Regions from separate parts of the Ketobacter sp. GenoA1 genome, predicted to be linked through region 2. Evidence: predicted binding sites of a transcription regulator. Region 2 holds the regulator's gene; each other region holds the start of a gene.

Region 1 (3,125 bases), on a different contig from region 2:
CAGTTCACCCAGCAACACATCCGCATAGGGCGCCAGGCGGGATTCGGTGTAACGCATGGCGGCGAAGGATTTCGGATCGTCCGGTGAGCCCCAGTTGCCCTGGCCGTCCACCAGCGGATAGCGGTAAGAGAACGGTTGCGCCATCAGCACCATGGCTTCGTAACAGGCACTGTCGCCGTGGGGGTGGTATTTACCCAGTACATCACCCACGGTGCGGGCGGATTTCTTGTGCTTGGAGCTGGCTTTCAGGCCCAGCTCTGACATGGCGTATACGATGCGGCGCTGCACCGGCTTGAGGCCATCCCCCAGACTGGGCAGGGCCCGGTCCAGGATGACGTACATGGAATAATCGAGATAGGCGCGTTCGGTGTATTCTTTGAGGGGAAGGCGTTCAACGCCTTCAAAATCCATAGGCTGGGTCATAATAGTCTGGTTTGTTCGCTCTTATTCTGGATGTGTCGAAGACAGATTGCCTTCATTCTAATAGAAGAGACCGAAAAAACCAGAATTGATTCAGTGGGTTAATTATTGTCAGATGGATGAACGGTTTGGCCGGGCCCCGCTCAATACCCCACGGCACCGGACTGCAGTTGATCGTCCAGGCACACCGGCTTTTTGTACTTCACACAGGCCATACGGGTGCAGGCGGCCATGTCGGCTCCCGGAGCCCGGGTACAGTGATTACAACCATCGAAAAAACGCGTGCAGGAGCGTGGGATCAGGGTGCGCCAGCTATCCTGATGGTATTCGATTTCCGGGGCGATACTTTGATCCTGGGGGTTCTGGGCTGCCTGTTGGGTGCAGGCCAATAACATTACGCCCAGCGCGATCATGGTCAGAGAGCGGAACATAGCCATCCTGTGCGTCCATGTAGTGACAGTAGCGCTCACTTTGCCACATTCAGCCTGCTATTTCGAGATCCGGCTACGGTCTGTCGGCGCGCAATCACAAGGCCCACGACGCCGATCAGAATCAAGCCCACGGTGCCCGGCTCCGGCACGGGCACGGGGTGATGGCTTACCTGGATGCTGTGCTCACTGAACAGGGCATGATAGCCGGACAGCGCCACTGAGCACACCATGGCCTGATCACAGGCATGCCAGAACGGACCCGGGCCTGCGGCCAGCAAGGCATGGTCACCGAAGGCCAACAAGCCTTCCATGGAGTGGCCTGGGCCATCACCCAACACACCGCCATCCAGGTCGTACACCAGACCGGCCAGGTGTTCCATACCCAGCTCGAAGGAAGCCAACCAGCCCGCGCCTTCGAAACGAAGCTGGAAACCGCTGATCTCACCGGCAAAGGATGACAGCTGACCGTTGTTGTCCAGATCCTCGCCCACAAACTGCCCCGTCAACTGCGCGCCGGCGGCATAACCATCTTGAAAGAAGTCATAAGTGATGGGCATGGCTTGCAGCGGCAGACAGAACATCAATCCGCTGATCACCGCTATGCTGGTTAAAATTTTCATGATCTGTTCCCCAAATGTGATCCGTAAAATGATTCGCATAACAGGGAAGAGGCAATCGCAATGCCAGTGATCGCCCGTGCAGGTCAGTTGGTATTAGTGGGCGGGGTTTCTGGTAGTTTTACGCATTCGAAACAAGGTGCCGGCAACGGCACTACAAAAGCATGTCACAAAGCAACAGTGAGCGGCGAAGTGACATGACACACGCGCCGGTGAATCATGTCACTTTCGACTATCCATCTTAGGTGATTACTACTCTGCGGCCTGCTCCCGTCTTAGCTCAGTCACGGTTTTCCCACCGACACCCCAGTGATCCGTGGACACAATATCGATCACCACATGGGTGGTGGCAGGGTTCTTGCCGAGGGTGTCCACCAACAGTTGGGTGGTACCTTCGATTAAACGCTGCAGACGGGCTTCGGTGACACCTTCATCGGTGATCTTAATATTAACGTATGGCATGTTTGTCTCCTTTCTTCAGGTTAGGGGTTAGTTACATTGCTGCTCTGGTTTATCTGCGGTGCCTTCGACTGCAAGCAGTAGGTTGCACTGTTGTTAGCGTACATCTTGTTTACGATTTTCCATTCACCCTGCTCCTTCAACAGGCCCAGGTAATCAATAAAATGGCCATGGGGTAACGGGCAGTTAAGTTTCACCACAGCCTGCTCCGACATCAACTCCACACCCAGGACGCGATACTCCCAGGGATGGTTGTTGTGGGCAGGCACACTCCGTTTAGCCACATCATTCAACCAGGTGCTTATGGAGCGCCGCTGGCCAGGCGCTTTCAACACGCAATCCTGGTGAAACAGCGTTTCCAGGGTACCGGCATCGCCATAATGCAGGCCTTTGAAATAAAGCTCCACCATACTGAGAATTTGGACCAGATCAGCCTGCATGATGGGTGTACTCCTGCTCCCGTTGTATTGCCCGCTGAACACTGTCGCGGGCCAGCACCCGCTCTACCATGGCGCGTGCCCGAGGCCCGGTTTCGATCTCAACCGGGAACAGCGCTCCCCAGCGGTAATAAACGGCCAGCAGAAAATCCGCCGCCGAGACATGCTCTCCGCCAAGGTAGGGCTGACCCTGCAAGCGGGTTTCCAGTGCCTGCCACAGGGCGCTGATCTGGGCGGCGGCGGCAGCAAAAGCCTGGTGTCGCGCCGTTTCCTGTTGCAGCACACCGTCGATGAAAAACAGGCGCCCATAGGCCGGATGCACAGTGGCATTGGCCAGCAACATCTGTTCGATGGCGCGCTGACGGGGAGCGCCACTGCGGGGCAACAACCGGTTGTCATGCTTATCCAGCAAATGCAGCAGGATCGCCGCCCCTTCACACAGCACCTCCCCCTCATCCACCAGCACCGGCACGGTCTGCACCGGATTCAGTTGGGCGAATTCGGCGGCGTCCTGTTTGTGAATCAGGGTCAACGGCTGATCCAGTTCGTTCAGTATGGAATGAATTGCCAACGAGCAGGCGTCGGGAATGAAATACAACGTGTACATGCACACCTCCATTGAGTCAGCACTGCCTCTTAACAGCGCTTTCTTTGCGAATTAAAAACCTAACCGATGTATTCGGGGCTCAGTGTGCCCACCCGCAGCGCCTTAATAAATGGCAATAATGTTGATACACTGTCAACACACAGGAAACAGTGAA
Region 2 (3,125 bases):
TCATATCAATGGCGGCGTACATGTCTTCGGATTCGGCGTTGGCAAATAAATCAGCGCCTTTTACGTGGATTTTGGCTTCTGCTTTCTGGCGGTTTTTCTCTACACTGAGAATCGCCTGGATGCTGGTGATGTCGTCGGTATGGCGTTCCAGTTTCTGCATCTTATCGGCAACGTAGTCCTTCATGGAGTCGGTAACTTCTACGTGATGTCCGCTGATATTGATTTGCATAGGCCACTCCTTAATCGTGGTTTAGATGTTACTGCGACCAAAGCCTGATGTTGGCAGTGGTCTGGTGTTTACGCTTATATAACTGTGACCAACAGTTAAACCAATCGTTTCCTTTCGTTGGACGGCGGGATCATCATGGCTTCGCGATATTTCGCAATGGTGCGCCGGGCAACCTTGATATCCTGTTCTTCCAGTATGTTGGCAATTTTACTGTCGCTCAATGGTTTTTTGGGATTTTCTGCCGCGATCAGCTTTTTGATGATGGCGCGAATGGCGGTGGAGGAGCATTCGCCGCCGGAACCGGTGCTGACATGACTGGAGAAGAAGTACTTGAGCTCAAATATACCCCTTGGGGTGTGCATGAACTTCTGCGTGGTGACCCGGGAAATGGTGGATTCATGCATGCCGACCGCTTCTGCAATATCGTGCAGCACCAGTGGTTTCATGGCTTCCTCCCCCTGTTCGAGAAACCCTATCTGATATTCCACTATTTTGGTGGCTACTTTAAGCAGGGTTTCGTTGCGGCTTTGTAAGCTTTTGATAAACCAACGGGCTTCCTGCAGATTGTTTTTCAGGAAGGTGTTGTCGCTGCTGTTGTCCGCACGCTGGATCATGGATGCGTAGCTGCTGTTGACCCTGAGGCGCGGGGTGGCTTCCGGGTTCAACTCCACTTTCCAGCGGCCTTTGTCCTTACTCACAATGACATCCGGGATGACATACTGGGTATCATCGGTTTCGACGCTGCTGCCCGGATAAGGGTTCAGGGTCTGGATCAACGCAATGGCGCTTTTCAGTCGGGCCTCGGACAGTTTGCCCTTGCGCATGATGGTGGCGAAATCGCGGGCACCCAGCGCATCCAGAAACATCTCCACCACCATGATGGCATCATCCCGGTGGGGTTCATCCCGGGGCAGTTGTTTGAGCTGAATCAGCAGGCATTCCCGCAGGTCACGGGCGGCCACTCCGGGGGGGTCGAACTGCTGAACCCGGTGCAATACAGCCAGCACCTCTTCCAGGGATACGGGTAGGCCATCATCATCGTCATCCGGCTGTAACTGGATGTCCATGGCCTGCAGTTCTTCCTGCTGTAATCTGACCAGGTCGGCCACCACGTCCTGTTGCGCCAGCACACCATCGCGGATTTCCTCCACGGACTGGGTGAGATAGCCCTTGGGGTTGATGCCTTCAATGATGGCCATGGCAATCATCCGGTCCATGTCTGACATGGGGGTCAGATTCAGTTGCCACATAAGGTTGTCGTAAATGGATTCGGGCGCCGTGTTGCGGCTGTCGTAGTCAAAATCGTCATCGTCAAAGCTGCCGCCACTGGACGAGGGGCCTGCGGCACCATCGAACATGGTATCCCAGTCACTGTCCACGGGCAGTTCGTTGGGCATCTCCTTGCCTTCCAGATCCACCGACGAGTCATCGGCGTTGTTGTTGCTGGATTGGGTGTCCTGGGTATCTTGGGATTTTGAAAAATCGAGATTCTGGTCGTTGTCGGTTTTGCTGGTGCTGTCACTCTGTCCGTTACCGGAATCGTTGCTGTCGTTGTCCGGGGAAGATTCATCCACATCCAGGAGGGGGTTGGATTCCAGCGCTTCCTGGATTTCGGTTTGAAGATCCAGAGTGGAGAGCTGCAATAGGCGAATTGCCTGCTGCAGCTGCGGCGTCATGGTGAGGTGTTGACCAATTTTGAGCTGTAAGGTTGGTTTCATTGATACCTAATTCAACTTCTGCAACGACCGGAGACATCTGTACAGCATCGGATTGCTGTATTCCAGGCAGTCAAATAGTGACCTAATTTCAACAGTTTATTGGTGCCGAAATAGAACCGCTTGGGTTTAATTGTAAGAGCAGTGACGCTGCAAAGCAATTTACATGCCTGAAATTGCTTAGAACTTTTACATATGGAACTGGTTACCCAGATAAACATCGCGGACTTTCTGGTTTTGCAGGATAAGTGAGGGCTCACCTTCAGCAATGATGTGCCCTTCGCTGACGATAAAAGCCTTCTCGCAAATGTCCAGAGTGTCCCGCACATTGTGGTCCGTGATGAGTACGCCCAGCCCACGATCACGCAGGTGGCTGATGATTTGCTTGATGTCTGCCACGGAAATGGGGTCGACCCCGGCGAAGGGTTCATCCAGCAGAATGAAGGCCGGGTCAGTGGCCAGAGCGCGGGCAATCTCGACGCGGCGGCGCTCACCACCGGACAGGGCCATGCCCAGTGAATCGGCGATGTGTCCGATGTGAAACTCAGCCAGCAGCTCTTCCAGTTTGCTTTGCCGCTGTTTGCGGGTCAGGTCCTTGCGGGTCTCAAGTATCGCCATGATGTTTTCCCGGACTTTCAAGCGGCGAAAAATGGAGGCTTCCTGGGGCAGGTAGCCGATGCCTTTGGCGGCCCGTCCGTGCATGGGCAGATGGGTGATTTCAGTATCGTCGATAACGATGCGCCCCTTGTCCTGGGGCACGATGCCAATGATCATGTAGAAACAGGTGGTTTTACCGGCCCCATTGGGGCCGAGCAACCCCACGATTTGTCCGCTTTCAATGGTAATGGAAACGTCTTCCACCACGGCACGGCCTTTGTAACTTTTAGCGAGATTGGAGGCGGTAAGACGGCTCATTGTGACGGCGCTGCCTCCGTCTCGTCAGGGCTGGGCGCATTCGGGGCAGGATCTGTCGCGGCGGGCAATATCATCTCCACCCGGCCTTTGATACTGCCGGGCTTGACCTCTCCGGTTTGTCCCACCGCCTGCAGGCGCTGGCTCTGGATTTCATAAACGATTTCTTCACCGCGGAAGATGTTCTCGCCCTGCACAATAGATGCTTTGATTTTCAGCAGCAGTTTCTGATCCCTTACCAGGTAATCGATCTTTTTGGCTTTGGCGAT
Region 3 (3,125 bases), on a different contig from region 2:
TCAACCTGAAACTGCCCGTCACGGGTATATTGAATCGAACCATCCGGCATCAACACCTGAAAGAATCCACGGCCATTCACCGCCATATCCAGACCCTGGTCCGTCACCTCTATATTGCCCATGGTGAACTCTTTCTGAGTGGCCACCATTCTGACACCGGCACCCAACTGCAACCCTGAGGGCAATTCCGTATTTTGCGAAGATTGGCCACCGGGCTGACGATTGATCTGATACAGAAGATCCTGGAAAACGGCGCGATCCCGTTTAAAGCCGGTGGTACTGACATTAGCCAGGTTGTTGGATATGGTTTTTAACCGGGTGTCTTGTGCACTTAATCCGGTTTTACTTACCCAGAGTGATGCGTGCATGGTTGCTACTCCGTTGTTTAAGGCAAATCATCACCGCCCAGGGGCATCGATTTGCCGTTTTAAATTCGTTATGACGTTAATCCGGCACTATGCTCAGTTCTGCATTATCCGTGCCGAAGCCTCGTCCATTTCCTTGGCTGCCTGCATCATCTTCACATTCATTTCGTACAGCCTGGCGTGAGAAATAATGGAGGTCATCTCGTTGACCGGATTCACATTGGAGCCCTCCAACATACCGTTAATCACCTGCACCTCCGGATCAGATTGCAGTTCACCGCCTCCCTTCAATCGAAACAGACCGTCTTCACCTTTGACCAATTCATTTTCATCGGGATTGACCAGTTTGATTCTGGCGATCTGCGTCAACGACAACGCATCCTCGCCCAACCCGGTGATGGAAAGCGTGCCATCCACCCCCACCACCAGCTTGTCGTATTCCGGCAGCACCACCGGCCCGCCATCGCCCAGCACAGGTAATCCGGTACCAGTGGTGACGGCGCCCGTTACATCCCTTTTCAGATCGCCGGCCCGGGTATAGGCTTCACTGCCATCAGGCATTTGCACTGCAAACCAGCCTTTACCTTTGATGGCCAGATCCAGGTCGCGAGCGGTTTCCATATACACACCTTCACTTTTGTCGGTTCCCGGTCGCTCACTCATCGCATAGGCCCGCGAGGGAAAGTGATCACCGAATACCGCCATGGTCCGGTATTGATGAAAGTCAGCTTTAAACCCGCTGGTGGAGACATTGGCCAGATTGTTTGCACGCAATCGCTGTGCATCCAACGCCTCCTTGGCTCCTGTCATCGATATATAGAGAAACTTATCCATTGCTGACCTCGTACTGTCAAAAACTCATCGTTTTTACTTGCTGCATAGAAAATTGCAATTCGCTTGCCAGTTTTTAAACTACTTTGAAAGACCGCTTCACAATCTACCGGCAAAAAAAATCCCCGCCAGGCGGGGATTCCTTCAATTACGCGTTTACCTGATTTGTATAATCGTCTGCGTTACGGCATTGGCCGTCTCGATGGATTTGGCATTGGCCTGAAAGTTCCGTTGTGACGTTATCAACGTGACCAGTTCCTTGGTCAAATCGATATTGGAGGTTTCCAACGCACCGGATTGAATCAAACCAAAACTCGAGGTTCCCGCCTCACCGGGAATCGGCTCGCCCGAAGCGGTGGAAGAGCGCCAGGTTGTGTTACCGATCTGCAACAGGCCCTGCGGATTGGAGAACCTGGCTAATGCCACCTTACCCACCGCCGTGGTCTGACCATTGGAGTAAGTCGCCTGAATGACACCTTGATCATCCACACTCAACCCGGTCAGACGCCCAATGGTAAAACCATCCTGGGATAAAGATGAAACGGAAAACGGGGATGCAAACTGGGTCGGCGTATTACCGGCAAAGTCAAAGTAAACCTGTTGCGTGGTATCAGCACCATTGTTAAGGAACGAAAACTGGTCGGTATAAATGCCCGTTGCCGGATCGGTTCCCTGAAACACGCCCTGTGAATCAAAGGAAAGTACACCATAAGGCACACCACCGGCATTCACTTCCGAACTGGGTGCTCCGCCGACCCCGTCATAAACGTCGACAATGTTCACACCACCGGTATCGTCCGTTACCGTTAGAAATACGCCCCAGGTATTCTGGTTACCGCTGGTACCCAGATTGGGCTCCTTTACAAAGTACGCCGTTGCAATATGAGAATCACCCAGACTGTCGTACAGGGTAATGGAAGTCGATGCCGAATAGGTATTGGCGTCGGTGGGATCAAAGACATCCACACTGAGATTGCTGGCGTTGGCAGGCAAGTTTACACCAATCTCAACTTCAGCCGTGGACTGGGGTGCACCCGCAGTGTCCGGTAACTGTAATGGCGTGGTGCTGGAGAGCGCTGTTGCCGTGACCGATCCATCATCGTTCACCGGAAAAACCTGCAGATACTGATTGGCGGAGTTCACCACAAAGCCGTTTTCATCCACCCCAAAGTTACCCGCCCGGGTGTACACGCGCTCCTGGCTGATCTGATCCGGAGACAGCACAAAAAAGCCCTCACCACTGATGGCCAGATCCAGCGCCTGGGAGGTAAAATCCAGGTTGCCCTGATCAAACAGTTGCTGCACCTGTTGTAACAGCACGCCATTACCAACCGCAGTATCGCTGTTACCGAAGGCGGAATTTGCATAAATATCACCAAATGCAGTCCGCGATCCTTTAAATCCGGTGGTCTCGACATTTGCAATATTGTTGCTGGTTACGTCCAGCTGCGCTTGCGCCGCATTCAACCCACTTAACGCAATATTAAAACCCATGACTTTCTCCTGCTATCAACGTACTTCTTGAATTTCACTGGACTCTACCTGACCAATACCATTCAGGTTAAGCAACATCCCGCCTTGATTATCCACAATACTGACACTGTTAACCCGGCTGTACACGCTGGTCACCAGCGCTTCATTCTCACCGGACAATGTCCCTTCTATCGAAATTGAATACAGTCCTTCCGGCAAAGGCTCACCCAGATTATTGGCGCCATCCCAACTGAACGGCGTTTCCGCGCTGCCGATATTCCCAAGATCACGATTTGCCACCACCTGCCCGCTGGCATCTTTCACGATCATCATTACATCTCCGGAGGCCTGGCCTTCCTCAATGGTGCCACTGATCCGGCCACCGTTTTCCAGATAGCCGACCTGCCCGGGTATCAACACTTCACGGCCCACCAGCGCCGTTGCCTGCAAGGCCTG

The links. The regulator sigma-54, encoded in region 2, starts transcription at its own class of promoters, with help from an activator protein. The targets are predictions, from matches to a motif close to ANTGGCATNNANNTTGCTNT.
Region 1: the regulator sigma-54 is predicted to act here: its motif matches at 1,520-1,539, upstream of D9N13_RS22445 (PEP-CTERM sorting domain-containing protein).
Region 3: the regulator sigma-54 is predicted to act here: its motif matches at 1,251-1,270, upstream of D9N13_RS15635 (flagellar basal body rod protein FlgF).

The regions. Positions count from the first base shown of each region.
Region 1 is NZ_RCHM01000045.1:445,469-448,593, forward strand. Features, by position in the region: gene parC (DNA topoisomerase IV subunit A) at 1-423, opposite strand, end outside; gene D9N13_RS22440 (hypothetical protein) at 564-851, opposite strand; gene D9N13_RS22445 (PEP-CTERM sorting domain-containing protein) at 887-1,471, opposite strand; gene D9N13_RS22450 (4-oxalocrotonate tautomerase family protein) at 1,721-1,930, opposite strand; gene D9N13_RS22455 (nuclear transport factor 2 family protein) at 1,951-2,367, opposite strand; gene D9N13_RS22460 (glutathione S-transferase family protein) at 2,357-2,971, opposite strand.
Region 2 is NZ_RCHM01000009.1:370,904-374,028, forward strand. Features, by position in the region: gene hpf (ribosome hibernation-promoting factor, HPF/YfiA family) at 1-229, opposite strand, end outside; gene D9N13_RS03065 (RNA polymerase factor sigma-54) at 325-1,947, opposite strand; gene lptB (LPS export ABC transporter ATP-binding protein) at 2,134-2,859, opposite strand; gene lptA (lipopolysaccharide transport periplasmic protein LptA) at 2,856-3,125, opposite strand, start outside.
Region 3 is NZ_RCHM01000042.1:334,767-337,891, reverse strand. Features, by position in the region: gene flgG (flagellar basal-body rod protein FlgG) at 1-368, opposite strand, end outside; gene D9N13_RS15635 (flagellar basal body rod protein FlgF) at 462-1,199, opposite strand; gene flgE (flagellar hook protein FlgE) at 1,353-2,690, opposite strand; gene D9N13_RS15625 (flagellar hook assembly protein FlgD) at 2,706-3,125, opposite strand, start outside.